Phragmitibacter flavus: one gene and its partners. The protein of the gene in region 1 binds, or shares a complex with, the protein of each later gene. Links are inferred from orthologs where the notes say so. Each region holds a gene or a part of one and is shown on either strand. Other genes may lie near its edges. The genes, in order: dnaN, dnaX and dinB.

Region 1 (10,543 bases):
ATTCTCAAACACAATTCCCGTCCACAAATCCGGATTCCCTGAAGCCACCCGCGTGGTATCACGAAATCCGTTGCCCACACACAGCCTCACGGAATGATCGTCCTGCATCGCCGCCAAAGTCACCGCCGCCGCTGCAAGATGCGGCATGTGACTAATTCGCGCGACACACCGATCATGCTCCTCGGGCCCCATCTCCAACAACCGGCATCCCATCAACCTCCAAAACTCCCGCACCACACCCAGCGCCCTGTCCGTCGTAAACAACGTGGGCGTGATCAAACACCCCTGTCCTTCAAACAAGTTCGCCCGCGCCGCCTCCAACCCCGCGCGCTCCGATCCCGCCATGGGATGACTCCCAACAAAATCAAACCCCGAGCCGCTCAAAGCTTCCTCCATCCCGGCCACCACCATCGCCTTCACGCTTCCCACATCCGTCACCACTGCACCTTTGGCGAGTGGAAGTTTCGCCAACTGCCTGCCGAGCACCGCCATCGTCCGCACCGGCGTGCAAATCACCACCAAATCGGCACCTTCCACCACCATCGCAAGGTCGTCCGAACAAATCTCCGCCAGTTCCAAAGCCTCCAGCTCCGCCACCGCCTCACGTCTTCTCGCCCAAGCCCGCAAATGAACGCCGGGCAGCTTTTGGCGCAGCGCCATCAACAGCGATCCACCCAGCAAGCCGGGACCCAGGATTGCCACCTTTGAAGGCAAATAAGACGCTTGACTGTTCATGTTTCGACTCGACTCCTGCGGAAAGAAAAGGCGCGTTGATGATCAACGCGCCCTGTCAATTCTACTGATTGAATCCGTTGGCTCAAGGAACCAGAAAGATTTTGCCCGTGCGAGGATCACGAACTTTCTGACCTGGAGTGAAATCGCGCACGTCCACCATGTTCTCCGGCTTGCCTTCAACACCAGGAGGATAAACAAAACCCACACGACCGGGAACTGGTTTGCCATACGAAGGCGCTGCCGGGGCCACTGGTTGTTCGCCACCACCCGGTGCGATCACCGGAGGCTGGGTCTCCACAGGAGGAGCAGGAACGTCGGTCCCTGGGCTGGTGGTGGTTGTCGTCGTGGTAGTCGTGCCAGGAAGATCATCTGCAATCGCCGAAGTGTCTGGACCCGTCTGTGGGCTGGTATCCGATACCGTTGGCGAAAAACGCGCGGGTGGGGCTTGATCCAACGACTGACCGCCAGGGGTCCGAACAGGAGCTTCAGTGGAGGCGCAGCTTGCCAAAGCAAGGCAAAACGGCGCGGCGATAAGTTTGAGCAAAGTGGCGTTTTTCATGGGGCTGTTTGAGTTCAGGAATTTACACGCATCGGCATCAACACATAGAGAAAGTTTGAACCACTACGCAACACTCCGGGGCTGATGTCATCAATCAGGTGCAAATACACCTCATCGCTGGCCAGATTGCGCAATGGAGCCATCATGAACTCCGGGTTGAACGCAATGACCATTTCCGGACCTTTGTAAGCGATCGCCACACTCTCACGCGCCTCACCCACATCCGGGGAATTGGCCACCACTTCAACGTTGTCCTGGCTGAAATGCAGCTTCACGGAATTCGACTTGTCGCTCAACAGCAACGACACACGCACCAGCGTGCGCAACAGCGGCTCGCGCTCAAGGGCAATGCGCTCGCGGCTCTCGCCGGGAATGACCTGACGGTAGTTCGGGTAATTGCCCTCGATCAACTTGCTGGTCAGGAAATAGTTGCCCAGGTCAAAACCAATCTGGCCAGCACTGATCTTGATGATCAACTCCCCCTCGTCGTCCAACAAACGCTGCACTTCGTTCACCGCCTTGGTCGGGATGATGATGTCCACTTCCTGACTCTGCGGAAACTCCAGCTCCTGCTCCACCATCGCCAGACGACGTCCATCCGTCGCCACCATGGTCATCATGCTGTCCTTGAACGCACAAAAAATGCCGTTCAAAACGTAGCGAGTTTCGTCGGTCGAAATCGCATACGACGTTTTGCGCAAACACTCGCGCAATACCCGCTGCTCAATGCGGAACTCCTTCGCCTCGCTGAACACGGGAAGCGGGGGAAACTCATCATGTGCAAGCCCCATCACCTTAAAATAACTCGGTCCGCTGCGGATGTGCGCCACATTCTTCTCATCCACCGAAACGTCCACCTCATCCGAGGGAAGTTCGCGCACGATGGTCGCCAGACGACGGGCAGGCAACGTGGTCGCCCCTTCAGTCTCCACCTCGGCCTCGACCGAACCGGCAATGCTGACGTCGAGATCCGTCGTCGACAATTCCAAACGACCGTTCTGAGCCCTGAGCAGGACGTTGGATAAAATTGGCAGTGTCGTGCGCGAACTGACAACATGCTGCACTTGCTGCAACGCCGAGAGGAAAGCTTCCTTGCTGATGGTAAATTTCATGGTGCGAACTTGCAAATCTCTCATAGCGAGAGGCAAAAATTAAGCAAGCACAATGGACAAGAAAGCGCCCACTGTCGATAGAAAATCCCCACCTTCGTGCCGAAGGTTAAATGCCAAGCTTGTGTTCGAACTCAAAATCTCCGCGCCGCACCCGGAAAAGGATGTAAAACACCATGCCCAGCGCCCCCGCCACCAGCACCCGCCACACCCAGGCCGGAACGCGCCAGGCCGGCAGGGTGGATACCATGATGGACGGCGATGGTTCGGAAACCTTGCCCTCCTGATCCACCCCCACCACCCGGAATTCATACTGCAAACCCGGCCTCAAAGCGTTCACATTCACCGAAATTTTATCCGCATCGCCACCTTCCGCTGGACTCCAGTTACTGATCGGCTGCCAAAATTTTACGATCAAGTTTTCCTCAGGCTTCATGCCGTTGGACGCCGCCTCCACCCTCCAGGAAGCCGGTTTCACCTTCGTCTGTGGCCATGACAAAATGAGGCTCGACTGAGTCATTCCATGCGCCTGAATCTCGTTCACCTGCTCAAGATTGGGATTCACCTCCAGCTTGTCCACTCGCATCCCTCTCATTGCCAGCATCGCAGACACCAGCCCCTTCCTGTCCAACGGCGGCGGATTGCCACTGCCACCAGCCACCGGAGGAGCTTTTGCTTTTGGCATTTGCGGCGAAACGGCCGCCACCGATGGCCGCTCCAAGGAGGTTTCGGTCTTCGGGCGACTCGCCTCCGCCACACTGGGCCGCACCGTGTTGGGCTTGGCAGGACCAGCCTTGGCAGCGCCCGGTAGCGCCACTGCCGTCACCACCGCCTCCATCTTGATCACCGCCTTCTGAGAAGCCCCTGAAATCTCCAGATTCACATCAAACTTGCCCGCCGCACGAGTGTCAAGTTTGACCAAAAACCGACGCTCCTGACCCGGCTCCAGCCGAATCGTCTGCCCAAGCTCCTCCACCGCAAATGGCGGACGCAACGCCAGCGTCGTCAGCAAATCCTGCCCCCCATGATTCGCGATCGTAAACTCGCGCTCCACCTCCTCACGCTGCTTTACCGAACCAAAATTCAACCACTTGTCAGTCGGAGTCACCAGTCGCAACTGTGCCGGCTGCGCTTCCGCCGTGATCAACACCCGCTCCGTCACACCCGCCGCCTCGATCACCAACTCCTCACTAAACTCCGCCACATCCGTCGCCGCCAGCCATAACCTGACATCTTCGCGACCCTGCGGTTTGATCGTCACAACATCGCCCCCTTGCAGACGCTTGGGCAGCCTCAACTTCACATCCATCATGTCTGGACGACCATTCGCCAGCGTCAGAATCGCCGACCGCTCGCGCGTTTCACTCTCCCACTTCAAAAACATCCTTCCCGGACTCACCGTCAGCGCCGGAATGCTGTCCCCATAAAATTGCAAAACACTTTCCGCATCCTGGTTCGTCTGCAACGGCAGTTCCCAACGGTAGTGCCCGGCCTTGTCCGGTCTGAACGCCACCACAAACTCCAGTTTCTGCCCTGGTGCCACCTGCAAATCCGGCGGACCAAAGAAAGGAGCTTCCCAATTCAATTTCCCGTCAAAAGCCGCCGCCCCCACATTTTCCACCATCACCTTCGACTCAATCTGCCCACCCGCAAAAATCCGATTGAACATCGGTTGTGAACGCACCTTCAAAATCGGATCAAACTTCTGTCCGGTCAGAGTCGCCCTTCCAGGTGCCGAAAACGGCCCGCCATCCACCCGGCACGCATAGGTAAAATGATCTGCCGTTGGCGCATCTTTGCCCTGATGCGTGTAAATGATGAAAGCCTTGTTGTTGTCCCTCGGATGCGGGCGAACTTCAGATAAACTTCCAAATTGCGGCTGATCACGAATCACAAACTCCACCCTCCGCAACGTTCCCACCACCGCCACCAACTCCACTTCCACACGCCCGCCGGCGATGAAATTCGCGCCCACCGCCCTCACCTCCGGCACCTGAATCGGATTCTTGTTCTTTTTTTCCGCCTCTTCACCGCGACGTTTCACATCTCCATGCACCAACGTCGACATCATCATGACCAGACCCCACAACAAGAACCGCACCGCTGGGCGGCTTCTTCGAAATCGGGAAATGGCAACAGAAAACATGGTCAAATAAACGGAAAAAAATTGATCCTCTGGACAAACAGCCTGCCTATTTACCACAAAGCCGACGTGATGACAAGACCATCACTCACCCGGCAGATCAAACCCTGACAAGCGACGCCGTAAAAAATCCAAAGCTGTCTGACTGGTCAGCATCTTGAACCGGTCACGCCCTCCCGGATACGACCGCCGCCTCACCTCCGTCGCCCGCCCTTTCGAAGCCAGCGCCACAAACACCGTCCCTACCGGTTTGCCCTCCGAACCCCCGCCCGGTCCCGCAATCCCGGTCACCGCCAACGCATGGTCCGCCCCGCTCACCTGCAAACACCCCTCCGCCATCGCCGCCGCCACCTCCGCGCTCACTGCCCCAAATTCCTCAATCAATGCCGATGGCACCCCCAGTTGCCGCGTCTTTGCCTCGTTCGCATACGTCACCAACCCCAATCCAAACACCCCCGATGCCCCGCTCACATCCGTCAACCGGCTCGCAATGAACCCGCCCGTGCAACTCTCCGCCGTCGCCACCCACTGCCCCTGTTCTTTCAGCTTCTCCACCACCACCTGTTCAAGCAAGCGCCGGTCGTCCGATACCAAAAATTCTCCGAGTTTTTCCCGGCACAACGTTCCCGCCTCATCCAAAGCCGCCACCGAACCCCGCAACCGCACATCCACATCCCCTTTGCCAAGACAATACCCAATCTCCAAACCCCCAATCGCCTCCAGTGCGCCCTGCAGGGCCATCGAAATGTCCGACTCCCCCATGCCCGTGAACTTGAAATACCGGCACTCCGTCGAATTCCCATCCGGCAACAGTGATCGCAGCACTGGCACCACCTGCTCCGTCATCATCGGCTTCAGCTCCCGCGGCGGACCCGGCAACAAAAACACATGGCAGTTCAACCCGCGCGCTGCCCCCAACTCCGCCGGCAGATACAATCCCGGAGCCGTTCCATGCGCATTCGGCATCACGATTGCCCCACGCGGCTTCATCGCCTGCCGTTTGTTATGCTCATTCACCGGCTTCCCACGCGATGCAAAAAACGCCGTCAACCACGCCAGCACCTCGTCATCAAAATCCATCGCCAGCCCAAAAACCGCCGATGCCCCCTCCCTCGACACATCGTCCATCGTTGGACCCAACCCACCCGTCACAATCACCACATCCACCCGCGCACAAGCCTCCCCCAGCGCTTCCTGAATCGCCGCCCCATCCGGCACACAGGTCGAACGCGACACCTCCAGCCCCAGCTCCACAAAACACTGTCCCAGCCAAGCCGCGTTGGTGTTGATCACATCGCCGATCAACAGTTCCGTTCCTGTATTGATAATCTCAATTTTCATGCCCTTGCGTTTACCCCTGACGAAAATCTCCTGGCTTCGAACTCACTGGAGCGACGATTTTCGTTCTGGCGCTACCAACAAGCAGCGAAAGGGCACCAACCCAAAGAAAAACCACCGACCGCTGCTCAAATTCTTGCGTCGACACCAACGTCATCAAAACACCCACACCAAAACAACGGCATCCCACCCAAAACGGCCCCATTCGAAGTGCCAGGGGACGCCCAAACAAGGTCACGCTGCCGCAAACCCAGCTCAGCACTCCAAGAGCCGCCAATAGATAAGGAACATTCAGCAGTGGTGTGTTGTATTCGCCCATGCCCATGCGGATGGTGTGGTTGGCCGACTGATTCAGACCCCGCCGATCATTTGCCAGTGGATTTCTTCGCCGCCTTCTTCACCGCCTTTTTGGCAGCCGCTTTCTTGGCTGCCACCTTTTTGGCTGGTGATTTCTTCGCCGCCGCCTTCTTCACGACAGCCGCCACTTTCTCTTTCGGCTTCTCAGGCTCCGCCTTTGCCAGCGGCCATTCGACCTGCGGCGCATCGCCCCACAACTCCTCCAGCGCATAAAAATCGCGACGATCCTTGTGAAAAATGTGCACCATCACATCCCCGTAATGAAGAATGATCCACAAACTCTCGAAATTCTCATCCGCCGCCACCGGCTTCAGCGTCTGCTCCTCCCAAAAACGATCGCGCAACTCATTGCGCACCGCCCGCAGGTGGGGCATCGAATTCGCCGTGCAAAGCACGTAATAATCGGTCACCGGGGAAATGCCGCGCATGTCCATGATGACAATGTCCTCGGCCTTCTTGTCTTCTGCATACGTGGCCGCCGCAAAGGCCATCAATTCTCCGTCAGTGATCGGAGATAACTCGGCTGATTTCTTTTTTGCCATAAATAAATAGATTCCATTAATACAACAGATAACGCTGACGTTTCGAGCGGAAACTGTTCTCAAATCCGCTCCACGACCCAACAATTCGCGCCGGAGACACCCCGCGCATCAAATCCCGACGCAACGAATCGCTGCCATACACCTTGTTGAACAGGCTGATTTGCGACGCCGACATCTTCCCCAGCACCGCTCCCCGCGACAGCCGGTTCAACTCTGCAATCATAAAAACATCCAGCGCCGTGATGTTCGCCGCCGCCCTCGGATTGATCCCCAACTTCACCCCGCCAAACCCGTTTCGCGAATAAGGCGAAAACGACACCCCCGAAAATCCCAGTCTCTGACAATACGCCGTAAACGCCGCCGCATTCACCCCACGCCCACCTGCATAACCAAAGGGATTCTCCGTCCCGATCCCCACATCCACCGCCGCCGCGCCACCCAGCATCCCTGTCGCCACATAATAAATCGGCGAGTTCGCATGCGGAATGTTCGGCGAAGTCCGATACCACTTCAACCCCGTGTCCGTCCACACCATGTTGCGATTCCAGCCATTCATCCGCACCACCCGGAAATTCGGACGCGCCGAGCACCAGCCCTCGCCACTGATCATCATCGCCAGCTCCCCCGTCGTCATTCCGTGCACATACGGCACATTGATCTGACTCACAAAACTCTTCCACTTCGGCTCCACCGGCGGCCCCTCCACCCGCAACCCGCCCATCGGATTCGGCCGGTCCAGCACCACAAACTCCTTGCCCGTCTCCGCACACGCATCCATCGCCAGCGCCATCGTGCTGATATAGGTGTAGCTTCGCGACCCGATGTCCTGCAGATCAAAAAGCAGCACATCAATCCCCGCCAGCATCCTTGGCGTCGGCTTGCGCGTTGGACCATACAATGACCAAACCGTCAATCCCGTCACCGCATCCCGTCGGTTGCTCACATGCACCCCCGCTTTGATCGTCCCGTCAATCCCATGTTCCGGCGCATACAACGCCGTCAAATTCACTCCCGACCTCTGCAACAGCACGCGGGTATGCACCCCCGTGCCCGACATGCTGGTCTGATTGCAAATCAACCCCACCCGTTTCCCACGCAACAAATCAAACCGGTTCCCCGCCAGCACATCAATCCCCAACCGAAAAGGACCACCCTGAGATGCCCGCCCAGCGGTCGGAGCCATCGACGGCAATGATGGCAAAGCACAACCCGCCATCAACAGCGCACTTCCCAACATCAGAACTCGTCTCAACCAAACAAAAGGCATACACCCTTCATTCGATGAATCCCCCACACATTGCAACCAGCGGATTCCATTGCTGAACGGAGAATCTCCTGCCCCCGTCAAGCTCAGGCAAGCCCCCTAGTTCGGCCTCAGGTGACCGCCAATCATCCCCATTCACTCGATCCGTTCAGTGATGACCGGTCGCACGACGCGGTCCAATAAGCCACAAAAAAACTGCCAACCTAAATACACCATGAAGCTCACCACCACCCTCCTCGCCCTTGCTCTCAGCACCGGCATCTCCCTCGCCCAAACCACCACCACCGAGGAAACCACAACCACCACTGATGGCGCTGGCGGCACCACCACCACAACTACCACACAGACCTCTACCGGCACCCTTCACGAATACTCCCCCGGCAAAACCTTCATCGTGAAAGAAACCTCCGGCCCCATGAACTACCGCTACGGCCAATCCGTCACCTACGTGACCAAATCCGGCCAGACTCTCACCGAAGAACAAGTCCGCACCCGCGTTAAAGTCGGCGTTCCCGTCAGCGTTCAATACGCCACCGAGGGCGAAACTCGCGTCGTGAACCGCATCATCATTGCGGATTAATCGACCCCTACCTTAATCGATCCCCCAACGAAAAACAGCGGCACCGGACCTTTGTCCGTGCCGCTGTTTTGTTAACGCGTTACTCGAAACTGATCAGCTCCAACCATGCGCCTCGCGCACCTTGATCATCGCTGCGAGAATGGTGTTCCAGGTCTTCGCATCCTCCAAAACCGCATTCGGGAACATGCAACCATCCCAGCAAATGTGCTGAATGCCACGCTCCGCTGCATCCTTCAGCCAGTAGCCGGAGGCCGCCGTGATGTCCAGTTTGCCATTTGGATCATCCGCCACGCAATGGCGACCCGTGCGGTCGTGCGAACCCGTGCCATGCACCGATCCATCATTCTGTGCGACGTGGAAATCAATCGTCCAGGGACGCAAAGCATCGGTCATCGTCGTGTAAGCGGCGTCAAACTCCGCCTGTGAATAACCCGGCTGCAGCAACGCATCTTCCGGCGCGTTGTAGCCAAGCAGATACAAATAGGTATGCGCCAAGTCAGCCTGGAAGCCCACCGTCTTCGGCAGTCCGGTTGCCTCAAGCAGCTTCAGCATCGTTCTCCACGAATGCATCCCGCCCCAGCAAATTTCGCCTTCAGCCGCCAGACGCTCACCGTAGCTTTCGGCCACCGCACCCGCCTCACGGAAGGTCTCCGATGCACGCTGCAAATTGCCTGCCTCGTCTTCTGCAAAAGCTCCCGGACCACCCGCCGTGTCAATACGGATCACCCCATACTTGCGCACGCCGTGCTCATTCAAAATCTTGCCAATGCGGCAGGCCTTCTCGACCGCCAGCACAAATTTTTTGCGCTGCTCGGCATCACCAAACGCCGTATCGCCCACCGTGCCTGGCCAGATCGGCGCCACCAACGAACCCACATTCAACCCGTGACCCGCAATCTTGTCCGCCATGCTCTTGAGCTGATCGTCGGTTGCGTCAGGATCGGTGTGCGGATGAAACAAAAACAAGTCCACCCCCTCAAATTTTTGACCATCCACCTCGGCGGCCACGGTCAATTCGAGCATGCGCTCCAGGCTGATCGGTGGATGATCCGTATCCGGTTCCTTGCCGACGAGACCAGGCCACATTGCGTTGTGCAGTTTAGGAAGAGTATTTGCCATGATGTAATGGAATTGGGTTTCGAATTCGAGCAACGAGCATAAAGAGCCGCCCGCGAAAAGCACGCTTAAAATTCAAATCACTAACGCAGCGTGATCTTGCTCACATGGATCACCAAATTCTGCGTCCCCGCCCCCGGTTGCGCTGTCGGTTTCCACTCAAAAACCTCAATTGCCGGACGCTTCTCCTCGCCCGTCAGCACCAGCGCACTGACCCTCACCACCCGTTCAGCATCGGCCGGAGCTCCCGGCGGCAACGGCACCTCCTTCAAATCCAGCACCAGCGGATTCACCCCGTCGCGCAATCCTCCAATGATGATGTGCTCCTCCGCATTGTCCGTCACCGACGCCACATCAAAGCCGTTCACCACCGCCCTCGTTTCATAACCAAACGAAGCCACCTGCAACACCCCGATCCGGTCCGGCTTCGGACAAGGTTTCGCCACCGGTGGCACCACTCCCGTCGGCAACAAATCTGGATCGCTCAACAACCCCGGCTTCCCGCCCCCTTTCAGCACCGCCCGCACATCTGGCTGCGGCTCCAGATTGATCAAGCTCGTTGTATCAAACTTCCAGCCCGAAGCCTCCCTCACAAACCTCAAAAACAACAAGTTCTCCGGAATCTCCGCCGCGTCCGCGATCCCCAGGTCCACCTTGCCAAAATACACCAGCGACGCCGTCTCGCCGTTTTGCTGCACCTCAACAAATCGCAGAGGTGCCGTCTCTGGTGGTTTCATCGGCACCGCAAAAAGCGCCGCAGGAAAAGGCTGCTGCTGACTCACAATCAAATTGCGAATCGA
Region 2 (8,704 bases), on another replicon or contig:
ATATGGCCTCCCCCGCTCAATCTCGCACCGCCATCAGTTACTACGAAGAATACCTCGCTGAACTGGACGAGATCCGCCGTTATAAGTGGATCGAAAGCCAGAAGGCCAAAGAGGACATCGGCTTCGAACGTGCCCTCGTCGAATGGGTCACCGAACATCGCGATGCCTGGCGCATCGAACGTTCTGAAGCGGCCGAATAAGGCCTAAGCAAGCTATGATTTACAGTCCCAACCCTGGCGGCAATCCAAGTCCACCGGTCAGCTTGCCCATTTCCCCTGCCGCGAGTTCTTTGCTCTTCGCCAGCGCCTGCTGAACTGCGTTCAACACCAAGTCCTCCAACACCTCCACATCTTCGGGATCAACCACCTCCTTGCTGATCTTGATCGCTGTGATTTCCTGCGAACCATTGGCCGTCACCGTCACCCGTCCACCACCGGACGAAGCTTGCACGGTCTGAGCAGCGAGATCAGCCTGGGTCTCTGCCATCTTCGACTGCATCTGCTGCATTTGCTTGAGCATTTTTTGTATATTCATAGAAAGATTTGGTTGGGATAAAGGGTTGCTGCCGATCGGTCATTTCACCAAGGTCGCCTTGAACTTTTCAATCGCGGCTTTCACCAGCGGGTCTTTGTAAAAATCGGGGTCCGTTCCGATTTTGGGCGTTTCTTCTTTGGGCGCAGCTTCCGGCTCTTTTCCACCGGCCTTCTGCGGAGAGGGAGAATCCATCTCCAACAACCCCAATGACATCTCACTCACCGGAGGCGGCGCCAGGGTCGCATCGAGCACGATGTCTAAATTCACCGGTTTGCCCGTCAAATCGGCCAGCATCTCTTCCAAAAACTTGCGGGCCATTGGTCGCATCAAGTTGTCCCGTGCTGAGTCCTCGGTCGTCGGCAATCCCAATACCAGCACCTTGCCTTCCTGCCGAAGAAATGCGCCAAACTCCACCCAATTGGCAAACAACGGACGTTCCACCGTCACTCGCTCAAGAAACAGCGTCCAGAGGGCTTCGAGGCTCAACGGTTCCGCCTTGGCAGGGATGGCAGCAGGCTCGATATCCAAATCAAAAGACAGATCTGCACCCGGTTCAGGAAGCTTCGCTGGCGGTTCAGGTGGAGCCACCAAAGGCTGAAGTTTTGGTTGCGGCGCAGGCTCGGTCTGGGGCTCGGGCTGAACTTTAACCGCCTCAGATGCGGGCACCGGAATCGGAGCAACCGGAGTTGGAACCGTAGCCACCACCGGCACAGGCACCGCCGCCACCGGTGCGATTGCCCGCCGCGTGATCGTCCTCGGAGCCCCCCCGCTACCACCGCCACCAATCGCCTGAATGACTTCGGTCAATGTCACTTCGCCCAAGGTCTGCACGGCCTGGATGATGCCAATCTCCAGATGCAGCAGCTTGTTGCTCGCCCAACGCATCCTCGCATCCACTTCGGCAAGACCATCCATCACCCGCAACACCGATTCGGCTTCGACCATGGCCGACTGACCACGCACCAACGCCGTCATCTCCGGCGAAAGATCCTCCTCCGCCGCTCCCGCATCCACCTGATGCACCAGCAAATTGCGGAAATGTTGGATCAAATCTGCCAGCAACCTCGAAAGATCCTTCCCGCCATCCGCCTGAGTGTGCAAATGTTTCAAGGCCCCCACCGTGTCCTGCTGCAAAATCTCCTGCGCCAGATGCGCCACGGTTTCCCCTCGCGTGAACCCGAAAATGTCCAGCACGTCCTGCTCCTCAATCCTCTCCCCGCAGAACGCCACCAACTGATCCAGCATCGACTGCGCATCACGCATGCCGCCCTCCGCTCCCTTGGCAATCGCATAAGCCGCCTTTTGATCCAGCGCCACGTTCTCCAAGGTCGCAATGTGCAGAAGATGATTCGCAATCACCCCCGCCGGAATGCGCCGCAAATCGAAACGCTGACAACGACTGATGATCGTCGGCAGCACTTTGTGCGCCTCCGTCGTCGCGAAGATGAACTTCACATGTTCCGGCGGTTCCTCCAACGTCTTCAACAGCGCGTTGAACGCCGCCGTGCTCAGCATGTGAACCTCATCAATGTAATAAATCTTAAACCGGCACCGAGTCGGCGCAAACTTCACTTCCTCACGCAGTTCACGCACCTGCTCCACCCCGTTGTTGCTCGCGCCGTCAATCTCCCGCACATCTAGGCAGATGCCCTTTTCAATTTCCACACAAAGCTCATTGTCCGGATCGAAATCCACCATCGGACCACCCGGACAATTCAATGCCTTGGCAAAGATCCTCGCCGTGCTGGTTTTCCCGGTGCCACGCGGACCCACAAACAGGTAGGCATGGGCCAGCCTTTTCTGGGCAATGGCATTGCGCAACGTGCGCACAACATGCTCCTGACCAAGCACATCATCAAAAGTGCGGGGACGATATTTACGGGCGAAGACCTGATAGCTCACGCGGGCATCCTAGCGGTCCGTCGCGAGGTTTCCACCGCGCATTTCGGCTTTTTTGATTTCCTCAAGAAACGCATTTTTTTCGGGTTGGGCTTGCGCTTCCCCACCCGCTCATTCAATCCTAGTGACTGTTTCTTACCGTGCGACCTCAAGCCCTGTTTCCCCTCACCGTCCTGTTGCTGTTGGCCATTTTGACCACCAGCTGCGGACTGCTGCGCAAAAAACGTGCTCAGCAAACCGACGAATCCACTGGTGACCTCGCCATCGGAGCCATCGAGATGGTTAATCCCGAGCAAAAATTCGTCCTCATCAGCGCCCATCGGGGATATGCCATCGTCGCTGGCACCGCACTTTATACCTTTTCCCCCAGCGGACTCAAAGCCGAACTCAAAGTCACTCCCGAACGCAAGCACACATTCCTCTCCGCCGACATCATCGAAGGTTACCCACAAAAAGGCAATCCCGTGTTCGCCACCCGTGAAGCCGTCAGCGCCTCCATGGCCGCCGCCAAAGCCAATGGAACCGGAACCGGCAGCGAACCACCTCCGCTGGACAACCAGCTCAACTGGGGCGGTGTTCCCGGTGCCCCAACTCCGAATCCCGTCAACACCGAGTCAAATCTACCTCCTCTGCAAAATCCGTTCATCAATCCCGCCTCCGAAGTTCCGCCAACCGTTCCGTGACGATCGCACCAGCCCAGCCATGCTTGAAATCGAAACCGCGCTCGCCCGCATCCTCGACAGCGTCTCACCCCTCGATCCGATCCGCGTCCCGCTGACCTCCGCTCTTCATCACTTCGCCGCACGCGCCCTTCACGCCACCGTCGCCCTCCCCGGCTTCGACAATTCCGCCATGGACGGCTATGCCGTGTTCGCCGCCGATACCACCACCACGAGTCCCCTCCCCATCATCGCCGAGCAACCCGCTGGCACCTCAAAAAATCTCACCCTCAACTCCGGGACCGCCATCCGCATTTTCACCGGTGCCCCTATGCCCGAGGGAGCCGATGCCGTCATCATGCAGGAAGACGTCGACCTCTCGCCCGATAAAACTCATATTCAATGCCGCGAACCCGTCGTCTCCGGAGAAAACCTCCGCCGCACCGGCACCGACATCTGCCTCGGCCAGCAGCTCCTCAAACCCGGTGACGCCCTCACCCCCACCCGCCTCGCCCTTCTCGCCTCACAAGGCCTCAACGAAATCTCCGTCATCCGGCCTCCACGCGTCGCCATCATCACCACCGGCGATGAACTGATCCCCGCCGGCCAACCCCTCCTTCCCGGCCAGCTCTACAACAGCAACGGCATCCTTCTCCAATCCCTCGTCGCCCAACTCGGCATCTCCGCAATCAGCACCCATCATCTCCCCGACGACCTCGACCAAACCATCTCTGCCCTGCGCGAACTCACCGGCACCCACGATTTCCTCATTCTCAGCGGCGGAGTCTCCGTGGGCGATCACGACCACATCAAACCCGCCCTCCAATCCCTCGGCATCCTCCCCAATCTCTGGCGCGTCAAAATCAAACCCGGCAAACCCCTTCTCCACGCCCGCACCGAGACCAACCCCTGCCAGATCTTCGGACTCCCCGGCAACCCCGTCTCCTCTTACGTCACCTATCAAATCTTCGTCCGTCCCGCCCTCTTGAAATCGATGGGATCGTTTCAATTTGAGCTACCCACCGTTCCCGCCACCCTCAATCAAGCCGTCGACAACCCCGGCGATCGTCCTCATTATCTCCGCGGCACCCTTCAGCAAAACACCTTCATACCCACCGGCGTCCAACAATCCCACGCCCTCTTCGGCCTCAGCCAGGCCAATGCGATGCTTCGACTCGAAGCCAACCAGTCCCTCGCCGCTGGCACGAACGTAATCCTCTTGGTCCCCTGATCTCCTGCATTCGACTCCCGGCCATGCCATGTTTTCCGGTCTCACCCAAACCCTGAAACTCCCCGACCCCTGGCAGCACAGCGCCGTCAGTCACCTGCGCGCGGGCAGCGACGTCATCGTCAGCGCCCCTACCGGTGCCGGCAAGACCTTCATCTTCGAACTCATCGCCAAAGCCGGTCATCACAAACGCCAACTCGTCTACACCGTCCCCACCCGCGCCTTGGCCAACGACAAACAAGCCGAATGGACCGAAGCCGGCTGGAATGTTGGCCTCGCCACCGGCGATCTTGCGCTCAACGTCCACGCACCTGTCCTCGTCGCCACCCTCGAAACCCAGATCGAACGCCTCATCAGCGGCGATGGTCCCGCGCTTCTCGTCATCGACGAATACCAGATGATCGCCGACTCCTCACGCGGCAGTCACTATGAAGGCGCCATCATCCTCACGCCGCCCAACACCCAACTCCTCCTCCTCAGCGGCAGCGTCGAAAACCCCAACGATCTCGCTGAATGGATGCGCCGTCTTGGACGTCAAGTCGAAGTCATCAGCACCCATAACCGTCCCGTTCCCCTCGAAGACTTCCCTCTCGATTACCACCAGCCCCGCTTCAAAAACATTGAAAATCGCTGGGCCAAACTCGCCACCGCCGCCCTCCTTGCCGACCTAGCCCCGCTGCTCATTTTCGCTCCCCGACGCAAAGACGCCGAGTCCATCGCCGCCAAAATCGCCACGCATCTTCCTCCCGGCGAACCCCTATCGCTCACCCACGAACAACGCATCCTCGCGGGCAAAGACATCGCGTCGATGCTCGAAAAACGTGTCGCCTTCCATCACAGCGGCATCAGCTATCCGCTGCGCGCCGGACTCATCGAACCCCTCGCCAAAGCCGGACAACTGCGCGTCATCGTCTCCACGATGGGCCTTGCCGCCGGGATCAATTTCTCCGTGCGCAGCGTCCACGTCTCCGGCACCACCTTCCACGACGGCGTCTCGGAGCAACAACTCAGCGCCGACGAACTCCTGCAAATGTTCGGTCGCGCTGGCCGACGCGGACTCGACGAACGTGGTTACGTCCTCACCACCCGCGACAGCCCCACGCTCAACGACTCCCGTCCCGTCCGACTCCGTCGCGGCAACAAACTTAGCTGGCCTCTTTTCCTCCGCATCATGTATCGCGCCGCCCAGGACGGACGCGACCCCTTCATCGCCGCCACCGAATTCACCACCAAACTGTTCGCCAAAACCCCGCCCGACCTCGGCCTCACACCTCAACAAACCGCCACCCCCCAAACTACCACCGCCCTCTTTGGCCTCAAAGCCACCCAGCGCGAACTCCTCAACAGCCAGGGCCATTGGGAACCCATCACCAAACCCGTCACCCAGACCGTCCCTCTCAGCCAGACCCACCTTGCCAACGACACCTTTCAGGGCCCCACCCTTTCCAGCACCCGCTACCTCAGCACCCTTTTCCCCACGCTCGGCCGCATCACCAAACTCCCGGGCGATCAAAAAATCTACGGGCGCGAGATCGCCCTAGGCAGACCCAGCGTCCCCGATCCCACCGGCGAAATCGGCCTGCAAACCATCGCTTTATCCCTCCGCAAACTCCTGCAAATCCCCCGTCACATCGAATCCCTCACCCCGGAAAAACTCCATCTCGTCGCCCTTCCCAAACTCGACGCCCAACTTCCAAACGCCACCTTCTTCGGCATGACCACCCGTGGTGACACCTTGTGGGCCACCTACGACTTTTCCAACCTCCCCGTCGAAGCCACCCAGGACAGCCACGGCCACTGGCTCGTTACTCCGCAATTTCGCACCCTGGAACGTCAGGTCGACACCGAGATCCATCAACCATCAACCTCCCACCATAAACCCTCCAGCGGCAGCGCCATTTACGCCTGGCGCACGCTCGGTCTGATCGAAAGCGACGGCACTCCGACTCAACGCGGCATCATCTTCAGCTTCTTCCAACAAGGCGAAGGCCTCGCCATTGCCGCCGCCCTCGAAGACGAATCCTATCCCATCGACGAACTCCTTCCCCATCTGGCAAACCTGCGCGGCAACACCCACATCGACCTCCCCATCGCCAACCCCAGCGAAAGACTCTCCGCCATCTGCCGCGCCACCTACGGATTCGTCAACCACACCGGCTACCTCGAAGCCGGCCTTCCCCTCGCCTACGGCGAAGCCACCGCCGAACTCCTCGGTTTGTCTTCATCCCTCATCCTTTCGCCTTCATCCTTTCAGAACGGCGACCTCGCCCGCGCCTACACCGAATGGCTCAGCCTTCTGCGGCATCTCAGCCATTCGCCGGACCACCCTTGGACGCGATGGACCCAGCTAAAATCCCAATCCGCTGCTCTTCTCCAAAGCCACCTTGCAAACTCTTCCCACACCCTCCACCCCAAACTTCCCCCTCTCACCCCCAAACAAAAACACGAGCGACCCCTGCATTACCTGCTGCGCAAACACGCTTAAAATTGAACATATCCCCCACCGGCCCCGGCTCGCCGACTTTCCTTTTCTCTTGCCCCCCACTCAAATCCGTGTCTTATCCTTCCCCCCACCTAATTTCATCATCGACCCTTTCCTCATGAGCGACCGACGCGTAGTCATCACCGGCCTTGGCATTGTTTCCCCTCTCGGCAACAACAAAGAAGATTTCTGGAAAAACCTCATCGCTGGCAAAAGCGGCATCCGCACCATCCAGTCCATCGATACGACCGAATACACCACCAAGTTCGCCGGTGAAGTGGTCGATTACGATCCCAAAGTTTATTTCAACGACTTCAAAGACGGTCGCCGCGCCGACCGTTTCACCCAGCTCGCCATGGGCGGAGCCAAACAGGCCATCATCGACAGCGGACTCGACACCGCCGACGTCAACAAAGAGCGCATCGGCGTCATGGTCGGCTCTGGCATCGGCGGCCTCACCGTGCTGGAAAACAACCACACCCAGCTCATCACCAAACACCCCTCCCGCGTCTCTCCGTTCACCATTCCGATGATGATCGCGAACATCGCCAGCGGCATGATCTCCATGGAATACGGTTTCCTCGGACCCAACATGTGCATCGTCACCGCCTGCGCCACCTCCAACCACTCCATCGGCGAGGCCTGGCGCATCATCAAATTCGGCGACGCCGACGCCATCGTCGCTGGTGGATCCGAAGCCTCCATCGCCCCCATGGGCATGGCCGGATTCGGCAACATGCGCGCCCTTTCCACCCGCAACGACTCTCCTGAAAAAGCCTCCCGTCCCTTCGACAAAGACCGCGACGGTTTCGTCATGGGCGAAGGCTCCGGCTGCTGCGTGATCGAAGAATACGAACACGCCAAAGCTCGCGGTGCCCACATCTACTGCGAACTCGTCGGCTACGGACTCAGCGCCGACGCCTATCACCTCAGCGCCCCCCTCCCCGACGGTTCCGGTGCCGCCCGCTGCATGCGCATGGCCCTTAAACATGCCAAACTCAATCCCGAAGACGTCCAATACGTCAACGCCCACGCCACCAGCACCCCACTTGGCGACATCGGCGAAACCCTCGCCATCAAAGCCACCTTCGGCGCCCACGCCAAAGACGGACTCGTCGTCAGCGCCACCAAATCCATGACCGGCCACCTTCTCGGAGCCGCCGGTGGCATCGAACTCGCCGCCTGTGTCCTCGCCCTGCGCGATCAGATCGTCCCCCCAACGATCAACATCGAAAATCAGGACCCCGAGTGCGATCTCGACGTCGTTCCCAACGTCGCCCGGGAAGTCAAACTTGACGCCGCCCTCAGCAACTCCTTCGGTTTCGGCGGCCACAACGCGGCCCTCCTCGTGAAGAAAATCTAGCAGGGAATTGGGGAGCACACGCATCTTGCGTGTCGTTCTCGGCATCTTGCCGGGAACCCGGACGCGCAGCGCCTCATTGATGTCCTAATCCGACAACCCCATGCCTCCCCCCCTCCCCGCCGACTACCCGCGCATCAAACGGGTCGCCAGCTTTCACGAACTTATCACCACCCCCTTCTCCAACGGCATCAATGCCGTCTGCTGGCCGCGCACCCTCCCCGGCGATTTCGCCGAAGTCGTCGACCATCTCAACGCCCCCCTCGGCATCACCACCATCGACGAAGACCAGCTTCAAAACCTCTCCGCCAATCTCACTCCCGCAGGCCAGCTCGCCGTCTCGACCCTCCTCAACGACCAGCGCCTCCTCCGCGAACACGGACTCGATCCCGTTCTCGACACCGTCAATGGCTACCTCCCTCCCGACGAACCCGAACCCCTGCGCACCGACGTTTGTTCCTTCCACGTCGACAGCGCCACCGCCGAAGCCGACACCTGGCTCTGCACCTATTTCGGAGCCTCCAGCGAACTCCTTCGCAACG
Region 3 (10,499 bases), on another replicon or contig:
AGTTGTGCCTTATGTGATCCGTGGAGAGAAGAATGCGGCTTATATCGTGGTGGTGCCTTCGGCGGATGCGGAGGCGTTTCGGTCGTGGTTGACGGATGCGGATCGGGAGAAGGGGCTTTTGGCGACCGAGCATCATTATGAGCTGGAGACGCTGCCGTTTGTGGAGGGGGTGTCGACGGAGATGAGGGGGCCGGAGAGTCCGCCGCCAGCGGATGCGGATGATGAGCCGACGGACTGGCAGGCGTTTTCGTTGAGGGTCGAGCGGCAGGGGTATGGCGGGGTGCTGGTGCAGTCGAATCCGCCGGGGGTGAGTGTATTTCAGTCGGGGGAATTGCTGGGACTGACGCCGCTGGAGATTTCGCGGGTGAAGACGGGGCCGGTCGAGTTTGAACTGCGTGGCGACGGGTATACGGATTTGATTTTGGAGGGGACGCTGGTGGAGAATGAGATGCTGGAGTTGTTTGGCGACATGGATGTGAGGCGCAGTGTGACGTTTGGGCGGGAGTGGCGCAATTCGATGGGGTTGCGGTTTTTGCCGTTGGGGGAAGTGCTGATGGGCGCGACGGAGACGCGGAGGCGGGATTACATGGAGTTTGCGAAGGAGACGAATGTGCGCAGGCCGACGCAGATTGCGAATCAGCCGAAACAGGCGCAATTTCCGGTGGCGGGAGTGTCGCGGGAGGAGGCGGTGAGGTATTGCGAGTGGCTGACGAAGCGGGAACGGGAGTTGGGTTTGATCGGCGTGGCGGATCGGTATCGGTTGCCGACGGATGAGGAGTGGAGCCGGGCGGTGGGGTTGCCGTTGGAACGTGGGAAAGATCCGGCGGAGAGGAACGGGCGGATTCGTGGGGTTTATCCGTGGGGTTATGAGTGGCCGCCGCCGCGGATGGTGGACAATTTTGCGGATGAGTCGTATGGGCGGCGCATGGGGGGCGAGGAGTTCATTGCGGGATATGATGACCGGCAGCCGGGTCCGTCGGGCGTGGCGGCGATGCCGCCGGGGGCGAAGGGGTTTCTGGGTTTGGCGGGGAATGTGAGTGAGTGGGTGTCGAACGATTTTGGGGGGAGTTCGGCATTGAAAAGTGAGGAGGGGTCGAAGGACGGGAAGAAGCCGGTGATGGGCACGGTGCGGGGTGGCAACTGGCGGACGGTGAATGCGGATGAGTTGTTGTCGTCGGCACGCATTGGGATGATGGAAAATGCACGGTCGGATACGGTGGGATTTCGAATGGTGCTGGCGAAGGGTGGCGAGCGGTAATGTGTTTTTTCGCTGGCGGTCGTCGTGATCTGATTACAATGGAGGCAATACACATGCGACGCAGCGACCTCACGAAGAATTGGATGATCAGGACGAGGCTGTTTTTGATGGCGGCGACGTGGGTGGGTTTGGGTTTGTTCTTGGTGTCGGGACATGCGCAGGCTCAAGAGAAAGTGCCTGGGGAGGTGATGAAGGCGCAGGCTTTGCGGGAGAAAGGGCCGAATGTGTTGATGGTGCTGGTGGAGGGATGGAGCGATGCGCTGGTGTCCGACGAGAACCCGAATTTGGTGAAGTTGAATGGGATGTCGACCGCGTTTTTGTCGGCCTATCCGCCCTGCAAATCGGACAATGCGGGGAGAACGGCGGTGATGACGGGAACGTATCCCTGGGCAAATGGAGTGGTGACGGAGGTTCAGGATTGGCGGCGGGCGTTGCTGTTGCAGAAGATTCCATCGTTGCCGGAGTTGTTTCGTCAGGGTGGATTTGTGACCGGAGGAAGTGGCAAGGTGTTTGCTCGTCCGAAGATGGTGAAGGTTCAGAAGGAGATGCCGGTGGGGTATGATTTGGTGGCGGCCTGGGATGAGCGATTTTTTGGGGTGTCCGATGACAAAAAGACGATTGACTGGGCGGTGAAGTTTGTGACGCGTGATCATGGCGTGCCGTTTTTCTGTGTGGTGGGATTGGAAGGCGAAAGGGACTTGGATGCGGGCTTGGGCAAGCTGATGGATGCATTGGAAAAAGGGAATCGAATGGCGGATACGGTGATCGTGGTGATGGGGGTGCCGCGTTTGGCAACGGTGGGTCGGGTGCCGTTGTTCATCGCGGTCCCGGGGATGACGGTGGGTGAAAAGCCGGTGTCGGCTTCGGTGAGTTTGGTGGATGTTTATCCGACGCTGGTGGAGGTCGTTGGGGATTTGGAATTGCCGCCGGGAGTTGCCGGGAAGAGTTTGGTGTCGTTACTGAAGGATGCCAATTCGGTTTGGGACAGGCCGGTGCTGATCGCTTCGGGTTTGCCGGAGGATCGGTCGATTCGTGTGGTGGACAAGAACTGGAGTTTTGATCGGTATGAGAAGGGTGAGGAAGAATTGCATGACATGTCGACGGTGGGGAGTTCGTTGAACAATGTGCCGAATGCGCCTGAGCATGCGGCTTTGGAGGCAAGGTTGGCGGCGCTGGTGCCGAAGGATTGGGCGGCTTATTCGCGGGCCATGGAAAAGGTGGATTACGATGCTTCGGCGGATGGGGCGGTGGTTTACTGGTTGCAGGCGGGCGATGAATTTGCTGCGGAGTCGTTGCCGGATGTGACGGGCAAGGGATTCGATATGGAGTTGGTGTTTGAGTATCGGGCTCTTTCGGATGCAAATGGGACGCTGATTTCGGCAGGTGACGCGCGGATGGGATTTGCGGTGCATTTGCAGGACGGGAAGCCGTCGTTCACGGTCAATTACGATGGGTTGCGCACGAGCTTGGTGGCGGAGAAGGCGCTGGAAGACGGGAAGGTGAGTTTGCGTGCATTGATGGGGGTGGACGGAAGTCTGGATGTTGGGGTGACGGGTCGCGATGCTCATGGTTATGCACCGATGGAGGGAGGGTTTCCGCGCAGGCTGCCGGGGAAACTGGCGGTGGGCCAGAGGTCGGCGGTGTTGCCGGCGAAAGAATTTCCGAAGAGTGCGGCGTTTGGCGGCGAGATCAGCAAGGTGTCGTTTGGGTTGCTGCCCGGGGTCACGGAGGAATTGCGGGCGGCGAAGGCGACGCCGGTGGAGTGAGGAAAATGGGGAAGATTTTTGATGAATGGTGAGGGAGACGAATCGAGGGACAGGAATGTCCCTGCTCCTTAAACTGCGAGTTGCAGCGGGGAGGCTTTTCCATTAGGGACGGGGTTCACGAACTTATCATCATGCGCTGCCGTCTCGTTAAAGATTACCGTTTTGAAGCCGCCCAGACCCTTCCGTCGCTGCCGGGGGATCACAAATGCAAACGCATGCACGGGCACAGTTTCAAGGTGGAGATCACGGTGGAGGGTGAGGTGGATGAGAAGATTGGCTGGGTGTATGATCACGCGCAAATCTCCAAGGCGATGAATCCGTTGCTGGAGATTTTGGATCATTCGTATTTGAACGAGGTGGAGGGATTGGAGAATCCGACCATTGAATGGATGGCGGCGTGGTTCTGGCGGAAATTATCGCCTCAGTTGCCCGGGTTGTGTGAGATTGTGATTCACGAAACGCCGACGGCACGCTGTGTGTTTCGTGGAGAATTTTGACCATTTGGCTTTTGCGCTTTTCACATTGCGAAGCGCGAATTGATCGCTAGTGTGCCTGCACTGCTCCATTTTTTTCTGATGAAGATTCAAGTCCTTGCCGCCTCTCTCGCTTTAGCCGCCGTGTTCGTGACTTCTTGCGAACAGCATGACTGGTCGTCGACCAAGAAGCTTTATTCTCATGGTGACAAGGACCACGGTCATGGCGATGATCACAAGGGCCACGACCACGACCATAGTCATGACAAGGATCATGCCGGAGACGGTGAGAAGAAAGAAGAGAAACACTAGCTTTCCTGCCTGGTCCATTTTGAGGCTGGACGGGTCTAAAGTGGTTTGAAATTTTTATGCGCCTTCCCATTGGACCTCTGACCCTGCTGGCAATGGCGGCGGTGTTTTTTTTACCGTTCGTGGAGTTTTCTTGCAAGGGGAGACCGGTGGCAACCTTGACCGGTTACGAGGCGGCTTTTGGGACGAAGATGGAGACCGAACTGCCGTTTGGGGATTTTTTGAAGCGCCAGGGTGAAGGTAGTGGTGGATTGCGATTGCAGATCCAGGAAGATGGTCGAACGGGAGGCAATCGCTGGGTGCTGGCGGCGTTTCTTGTGGCCGTCGGTGGCGGTGTGGTGGCACTGTTTTTTTGGAGATTTGCCGGAGTGTTGGCGGGCGTGTCAGCGGTGGCTTTGCTGTTGATGGCACAGTCGGACATTCAGCAGCAGTTGCAGGTGGAGCAGGTGGCGTTGCTGGTGGTGACTTTTCAGATCGGATTCTGGGCGTCGCTTGCCTGCGGTGGGTTGGGTGCGATGCTGTGTTTTAGGAAGTAGTCAATTTTTGTCGGGCTAGATGAAATAAATTCACGGCTTGTGCGTCTCGAAAAAGGGCAAACAAATGGACAAAACACTGGACAACATTCATCCCGGAGAAGTGCTCTTGGAGGAGTTCATGAAGCCGCTGGGGATCAGTCAATATCGTTTCGCGGTTGCCACTGGGTTACCCCATAGCCGCGTGACGAAACTGGTGAAGGGCCGTCGCTCGGTGACGGCAGATACGGCGCTACGCATGGCGCGTAGCTTTGGAACCACACCAGAATTCTGGCTGGGATTTCAACTCGACTATGACATGATGGAGGCAAAGAGGGCCAATCAGGATATTTATGCGGCCATCGAACCGCTGGTTCCAGCTTGATTGACAGCATCGGTGTTGATGATCATGGCGCTGAAACTGGTTCAATGACGACGGCGGTTTGAGGGGGAGCCGTCTGGCTCGGGAAGGTCCCATTCGATGATGGCAAAACGACGGGTGGCTTTGCGGGGGCCGAGGAACAGGGGGCGGAGGCGGAGGAGCCAGTGACGGAGTGGTTTCATAAGAGGACAATAGCGATGGGGTGGAGTCGGAATGAATGATGATGTCGAATGGGACACTGCGTCTCGCGGTGTTCGAGAGAACATTATAATCAGCGCTTATTTAAGACAAGCTGATTTTTTTAAAAATTTAACAAATTATTGCCTCGAGGTCACTTATTTTAGAAATCCAAGGGTAAAACCAGCTGATTGCGGGTGGGATTGACCAATGTGGAGAGTCCGATTCCGATCAGGCGGAGAGGTTGGGTGACCAATTGGTGCCGGGCTAGCAGGTGACAGGCGAGGCGGTAGATATCTTGGGGATCGGTGATGGAGTCTTCGACGCGAATCTGCCTGGTCAGGGTGGTGAAGTCGCTGTAGCGGACCTTTACTTGAACGGTGCGGGCGGCAAGGCCGTGTTTTGAGAGGGTTTGGGCAACATCAGTGGCCATTTCCTTGAGGGCGGCGCGCAGGGTGGGGCGATGGTCGGTGTCGGTGAGGAAGGTGTTTTCGGCGCTGATGCTTTTGCGCTCATCGCTGAGGTCGAGGGGGCGGTCGTCTTCGCCCATGGCGCGGGCTTTGAGGGTGGTGGCGAAAGAGCCGATGAGCAGGTCGAGGTTCAGCTTGGTGTCCTGGAGGTCGGCGATGGTGTGGAGCTGATGTTTCTCGAGGGTGGCGGCGGTGACGGGTCCGACGCCGTGGATGCTGCGGATGGGGAGGGGGCGAAGAAGGGCGATTTTGTCTTCGTCGCGGATGACGGTGAGTCCGTTGGGTTTTTGAAAATCGCTGCCGAGTTTGGCGAGGAATTTGTTGGTGGAGACGCCGATGCTGGCGGTGAGGTGACGTTCGTCGAGAATGCGTTGTTTGATGTTGGTGGCGAGCTGGGCGGCGGTGGTGAGGGGGTCGTCTTGTGTTACGAGATTTCGGGGTTCGAGGTAGGCTTCGTCGACAGACACGCGTTCGACGTCGAGGTCGAAGGTGTGGAGGATGTCCATGATGAGGGCGGACTCGGCACGGTAGACGTCCATGCGCGGGCGGACGAAGATGCCTTGAGGGCAGAGTTTGGCGGCGGTGCGCGAGGGCAGGGCGGAGCGGACTTTAAATTGTCGGGCTTCGTAACTGGCGGCGCAAACGACGCCGCGTTGATCGGGGGGTGAGCCGACGATGAGGGGTTTGCCCCGGTATTCGGGGTGATCACGCTGTTCGATGGACGCGAAGAAGGCGTCCATGTCGATGTGCATGATCACGCGGGACAAGAAGCGAAAGGATGAAGGATGAAGGCGGAAGGATGAACTCGGCTTGAGATCTGGGCATGGATCTTCCGGGATGACAATGGGAGCCCAGATAAGAAACGAATGAAAGGCTCGGGACGAGCCTTCTACGTTTTGCTAGCCTTCGGATTTACGGGCTTTTTTCAGGGTGAAACCGGGAAGGCCGTTGTTGGCGGCGAGCTTTTTGCTGCGCGATTTGGAAGGGCTTGTGCTGGATTTGGATTTGACCCAGGTCTTGGCGATGAAAGCACCTTGAAAGATCGGCTCGGGGTCTTTGACCCAGGTTTTGGAGAAAGGATTGTTGGTGCCAAGGGCTTTCCATGGTCCATCGGGGACTTCGTGGGCTTCGACGAAACACCAGTCGACCTTTTTTCCACTGGTGAAACCGAGATAGTCGCGGACGGCGGGGGAGAGATCAATGCCTGCGCCGTTGTTGCTGGTGTTGACGGGTGGGGCGTCGCCGAAGACGTAAGGGGCGTCGTCGGTGACGAAAGGTCCGCAATCGCTCCATTGGGCGTAGACGACGCGGCCTTCGTGGCGGATGGCGAGCCAGCGGTTGTGGCAGACGGATTTGCCGTGGCGTTTGAAGGTTTCTTTGAACCAGGGGATGACTTTGGCAGCCTCGGGTTTGGTGGTGGCGTGGTTGATGACGTCGTTGTAGGGCAGGGCGATGTAGAAGGGGTTTTGTTTGGGGATGAAGTTGACGGGGCGGTAGCCGTGGGTCCGGTTGGTGATGTCGGGATCGTCGTATCCGCCGAAGTTGTCCATCCATGCGGTGTCCCAGGAGCTTTTGCAGTTGGGGGTGGGGTTGTTTTGGGTGGGTTGTTCACCGACCCAGAAGACCGTGGCGACGATGTTTTGTTTCCAGCCAGTGCGTGGGGTGAAGGAGTGGGGGACAGTGGAAAGCGGACCGGGCCTGACGACGCTGGGGCGTGGTTTGGCGACGGAGCCTGAGATGGGAGAAGGTTTGGCGGGTTCGCCGCTTTGAATGCCAGCGGAAGGAGAGTAGGCACTGCGAACAATGACTCTGGAGGGGCTGGCCTGTGCTTGAGGCTGGCAGAGAAGGGAACCGGCGAGAACGAAAGTGAAAACGGCAGCGGCTCGGGGAAGGGACAAACAAATCATTCTTGAAAGGGGCAACGTTAATCTGGCACTGACACTACTCTGGCGGCAGTTCCTTAGCCCAAGACGGCGGCTGGCGCAAGGCGGAATGGCTTGAGGCAGAAGTGACAAGTTCAACACATTGGGCTCAAAATATGGCGATGGGTTAAGGAATCAGTGAATGAGTTCATGCAAAATTGGTGGACAAGCATGGGAGATTTTGATTGTCTGATTGCGCAAATCGGACTCTAAAATTTTATGATCATCTGGACGGGACACGGTATTCTAATTCCAATCGCGGCCATCTTCGGCTTCATTGCGGGCTTCGTATTGAGTGGCGTAACCAAGGATTCATTGAACTTGGAGTGGGGGTCTCAATGGAGCTTGGCTGCGGCGGTTTGGGGAGCCACCATGATGGTCTGGATTTATGCCAAATCTCTAGGGAAAACAACAGAACAGACGTTGCTTGATCCGAGGACGCGACAACCAGTCTTATTGCGGAAAAAGCACACCTTTTTCTTCATCACGGGATCGGGTTGGATGATGCTTCTCGGTTTTTTGGCCATTGGGGGCACTGTTCTGGCATTTATTGGACCCAAAGCGGGCGCGAATACGGACAGCTCGATGGTGGTTGATGAGCCTTCGATGAAGGCTTTTAAGGAGGCGGACCGGTTGATTGTTGGTGCCAGCGGTGGAGTGGCGCATGGCAATACGGCGAAGGCCAAGGAGTTGGCGGAACAGTTTTCAACTTTGATCAGCGCCTATCGGGAGATGGGAGTAGAAGAAGGCAAAAAGAAACCGGTGGTTTCCTTGTCGAAGGGGCAGTTCTTGACCTATTGTTTGCTGACCAAAGAGAAATGCGTCTTCCTCGTGCATGTGCCGGAGTTGCGAAAGTTTTCCGACGACGCCAAAGATTTTATCTGCCAAGCTGCTTGGCGTAGCGCACAGGAACTGGCGCATCATCTGGAAGTGAAGCCTGTCACTTTGGGAGTGGGAGTTCGGGGGGCGTTGCTTTATGAGCGGGCGATGTCTGGAAAGTTGGCGGAACTCGGGGGCGATGCCCGCGCGGGCCTCGTTGAAGAAGTGGAGGGCATGGACGGACGCGATTTGCTGGCTGGATTTTTTGAAAAGGCAGAGGAAGGGGGATTGCAGATTGAGACGGCGGAAGAAGATGTTTCTGTTCCTGTTGCGCCAGTCGAAATTTCAAGCGGAAATTCCAATTCACCACCAGCGGTCGCTTTGGCAGAATTGCCAACCCCAGCACGAGATTGGAAAGGGGCCGATGGAAGGGTTTTGAACGCGATTTTAACGGGCTTTGTAAATGCCGAGGGTTCTGTCGGCGAGTTTAAACGATCGGATGGGCAAGTTTTTCAAGTGCCAGTGGATCGATTCGATGCTGCGACTCAAGAAGAACTGAAGCGCTTGCATCGGTCTATCCAATAGTCTTTTCGAGCGGGTCGCGAGGTCGACCTGCGCAGGTGGGTGGGTAACATAAAGGCTTGTTGTGTGGTTGGCGGTTGAATTTGGCCGGGGGCGGGTCGAAATAGGGGGAATGAGTTCTTCCATTCGTGTTCGCTTCGCTCCTTCTCCCACGGGTTACCTGCATGTCGGCGGTGCCCGGACGGCTTTGTTCAACTGGCTGCTGGTGCGTCGTGAGGGTGGCAAGATGGTGTTGAGGATCGAGGACACGGATGCGGCGCGCAATACCGATCAGGCGATGCAGGCAATCACTGACGGGATGCGCTGGCTGGGTTTGGACTGGGATGAAGGGCCGGAAGTGGGGGGGGATTTTGGTCCGTATTACCAGAGTGAGCGGAAGGAGATTTATGATCGGTATCTGGCGTTGCTGGAGGCGGCGGGTCGGGTTTACACGGAAGACAATGGAGCAGTGAGGTTCAAATTCAGTCGGCAGCCGATCACGATTCCGGATCTGGTTTGCGGGGACATCAACTTTGCAGCAACGGAGGAGCCGGACATGACGGTGCGCAGGCCGGATGGGGGTTATATTTTCCACTTTTGCAACGTGGTCGATGATCTGGAGATGGGGATCACGCATGTGGTGCGCGGGGAGGACCACATTTCAAACACGTGGAAGCACATTGATCTGTTCCATGCGTTTGGGAAGGAGCCACCGAGGTATGGGCACATTCCGTTGTTATTGAATCCGGATGGCTCGAAGATGAGCAAGCGGGATGAAGGGGCGAGTGTGGATGGATATCGCGAGGCGGGCTTTTTGCCGCAGGCGGTGTTCAATTATCTGTGTCTGTTGGGATGGACGCCGAAGGAAGATCAGGCAGAAATTTTTACGGTGAACGAAGCACGCGAGTGGTTTGATATCGGAGCGGTGCATCATAGCAATGCGCGGTTCGACATGAAGAAGTGTGTGTGGGTGAACCAGCAGCATTTGCGCCTGTTGAGTGATGAAGCGTTGCTGGCTTATGCGCTGCCGTATTTGGAGAAGGCAGGGCTGGTGGTGGGCGAGTTGTCGTTTGCGGCGAAGGTCTTGAATTGTGTAAAGGAGAAGGTGAGTCTGGCGAGCGAGTTTCCGGAGTGGGTGCATTTCTTTTTCCGTGAAGATTTTCCGTATGAGGACGAGGTGAAGCAGAAACTGGCGGCGAATGCGCAGGCAGCGACCCTGGCGCAGGCTTTGCTGGATGGACTGACGCAGTCGGAATGGGACGAGGAAGCCATCGCAGCCGCATTGCCGGTGGTGGCGACGGAGCAGAAGGTGAAGGCGGGGGCGTTGATGCCGTTGCTGCGGTTCGCGTTGAGTGGTCAGACACGTGGTCCGGATGTGAAGGTGATGATGATCCTTTTGGGCAAACCTCGGGTGCTGGCGCGCTTGGGTCGTTTGCTGGACGAAGTGAAGGCCATCGCTGCGCTTTGAATATGAGTGCGGCTGATTTTTATACTTTGGATGATCTGCGACGCTGGTCGGAGGTGGGGGCTTCATTACAACCTCCGGCAAGGGTGGCGGTGATTGGGGATCCGATTGCGCATTCGCGTTCGCCGCAGATGCACAATCCTGCGCTGGCGGCGCGGGGTTTGGACATGCAATATGTGCGGGTGCATGTGCCGGTGGGGGAGGTGAAAGTGGCGTTGGGGCTGCTGGCGAAGAACGGGTTTGTGGGGGTCAATTGCACGATTCCTCACAAGTTTGAGGCGTTGGAGGCGATGGATGTGGTGGACGATCTGGCCGAGAAGCTCGGAGCGGTCAACACGGTGGCGATTCGAGAAAATCGGTTGTTTGGCTACAACAGTGATGGGCC

The links.
Region 2: the proteins of dnaN (region 1) and dnaX are in contact, whole or in part, in a cryo-EM structure (PDB 8GIZ), measured with the Escherichia coli proteins. The link is inferred for Phragmitibacter flavus from one-to-one orthologs.
Region 3: the proteins of dnaN (region 1) and dinB are in contact, whole or in part, in a solved structure (PDB 1OK7), measured with the Escherichia coli proteins. The link is inferred for Phragmitibacter flavus from one-to-one orthologs.

What each region holds. Positions count from the first base shown.
Region 1 is NZ_VAUV01000013.1:74,216-84,758, forward strand. The notes cover bases 358-3,340. They hold dnaN (DNA polymerase III subunit beta), read right to left. Parts: upstream 2,407-3,340; coding sequence 1,309-2,406; downstream 358-1,308. Other genes in these bases: FEM03_RS17445 (prephenate dehydrogenase), read right to left, coding at 358-702; FEM03_RS17450 (hypothetical protein), read right to left, coding at 818-1,294; FEM03_RS17460 (fibronectin type III domain-containing protein), read right to left, coding at 2,513-3,340. Also shown: more of FEM03_RS17445, read right to left, coding at 1-357; more of FEM03_RS17460, read right to left, coding at 3,341-4,549; FEM03_RS17465 (competence/damage-inducible protein A), read right to left, coding at 4,631-5,887; rsfS (ribosome silencing factor), read right to left, coding at 6,250-6,783; FEM03_RS17475 (exo-beta-N-acetylmuramidase NamZ family protein), read right to left, coding at 6,800-8,050; FEM03_RS17480 (hypothetical protein), read left to right, coding at 8,262-8,627; FEM03_RS17485 (TIM barrel protein), read right to left, coding at 8,721-9,713; FEM03_RS17490 (hypothetical protein), read right to left, coding at 9,827-10,543. UniProt on the Escherichia coli protein: Confers DNA tethering and processivity to DNA polymerases and other proteins. Acts as a clamp, forming a ring around DNA (a reaction catalyzed by the clamp-loading complex) which diffuses in an ATP-independent manner freely and bidirectionally along dsDNA.
Region 2 is NZ_VAUV01000010.1:141,206-149,909, reverse strand. Bases 6-3,001 are described here. They hold dnaX (DNA polymerase III subunit gamma/tau), read right to left. Parts: upstream 2,437-3,001; coding sequence 574-2,436; downstream 6-573. Other genes in these bases: FEM03_RS24470 (hypothetical protein), read left to right, coding at 2,574-3,001; FEM03_RS14840 (YbaB/EbfC family nucleoid-associated protein), read right to left, coding at 220-534; FEM03_RS14845 (hypothetical protein), read left to right, coding at 6-200. Also shown: more of FEM03_RS14845, read left to right, coding at 3-5; more of FEM03_RS24470, read left to right, coding at 3,002-3,116; FEM03_RS14825 (molybdopterin molybdotransferase MoeA), read left to right, coding at 3,136-4,323; FEM03_RS14820 (DEAD/DEAH box helicase), read left to right, coding at 4,352-6,805; fabF (beta-ketoacyl-ACP synthase II), read left to right, coding at 6,921-8,165; FEM03_RS14810 (DUF1826 domain-containing protein), read left to right, coding at 8,266-8,704. UniProt on the Escherichia coli protein: Part of the beta sliding clamp loading complex, which hydrolyzes ATP to load the beta clamp onto primed DNA to form the DNA replication pre-initiation complex.
Region 3 is NZ_VAUV01000011.1:224,209-234,707, reverse strand. Bases 4,074-7,012 are described here. They hold dinB (DNA polymerase IV), read right to left. Parts: upstream 6,106-7,012; coding sequence 5,041-6,105; downstream 4,074-5,040. Other genes in these bases: FEM03_RS16230 (hypothetical protein), read right to left, coding at 6,247-7,012; FEM03_RS24490 (hypothetical protein), read right to left, coding at 4,745-4,882; FEM03_RS16240 (HigA family addiction module antitoxin), read left to right, coding at 4,407-4,703; FEM03_RS16245 (hypothetical protein), read left to right, coding at 4,074-4,342. In the rest of the region: FEM03_RS16265 (bifunctional serine/threonine-protein kinase/formylglycine-generating enzyme family protein), read left to right, coding at 1-1,258; FEM03_RS16260 (LamG domain-containing protein), read left to right, coding at 1,312-3,024; 6-carboxytetrahydropterin synthase QueD, read left to right, coding at 3,156-3,521; FEM03_RS16250 (hypothetical protein), read left to right, coding at 3,600-3,809; more of FEM03_RS16245, read left to right, coding at 3,866-4,073; more of FEM03_RS16230, read right to left, coding at 7,013-7,245; FEM03_RS16225 (hypothetical protein), read left to right, coding at 7,489-8,673; FEM03_RS16220 (glutamate--tRNA ligase), read left to right, coding at 8,783-10,117; aroE (shikimate dehydrogenase), read left to right, coding at 10,120-10,499. UniProt on the Escherichia coli protein: Poorly processive, error-prone DNA polymerase involved in translesion repair and untargeted mutagenesis. Copies undamaged DNA at stalled replication forks, which arise in vivo from mismatched or misaligned primer ends.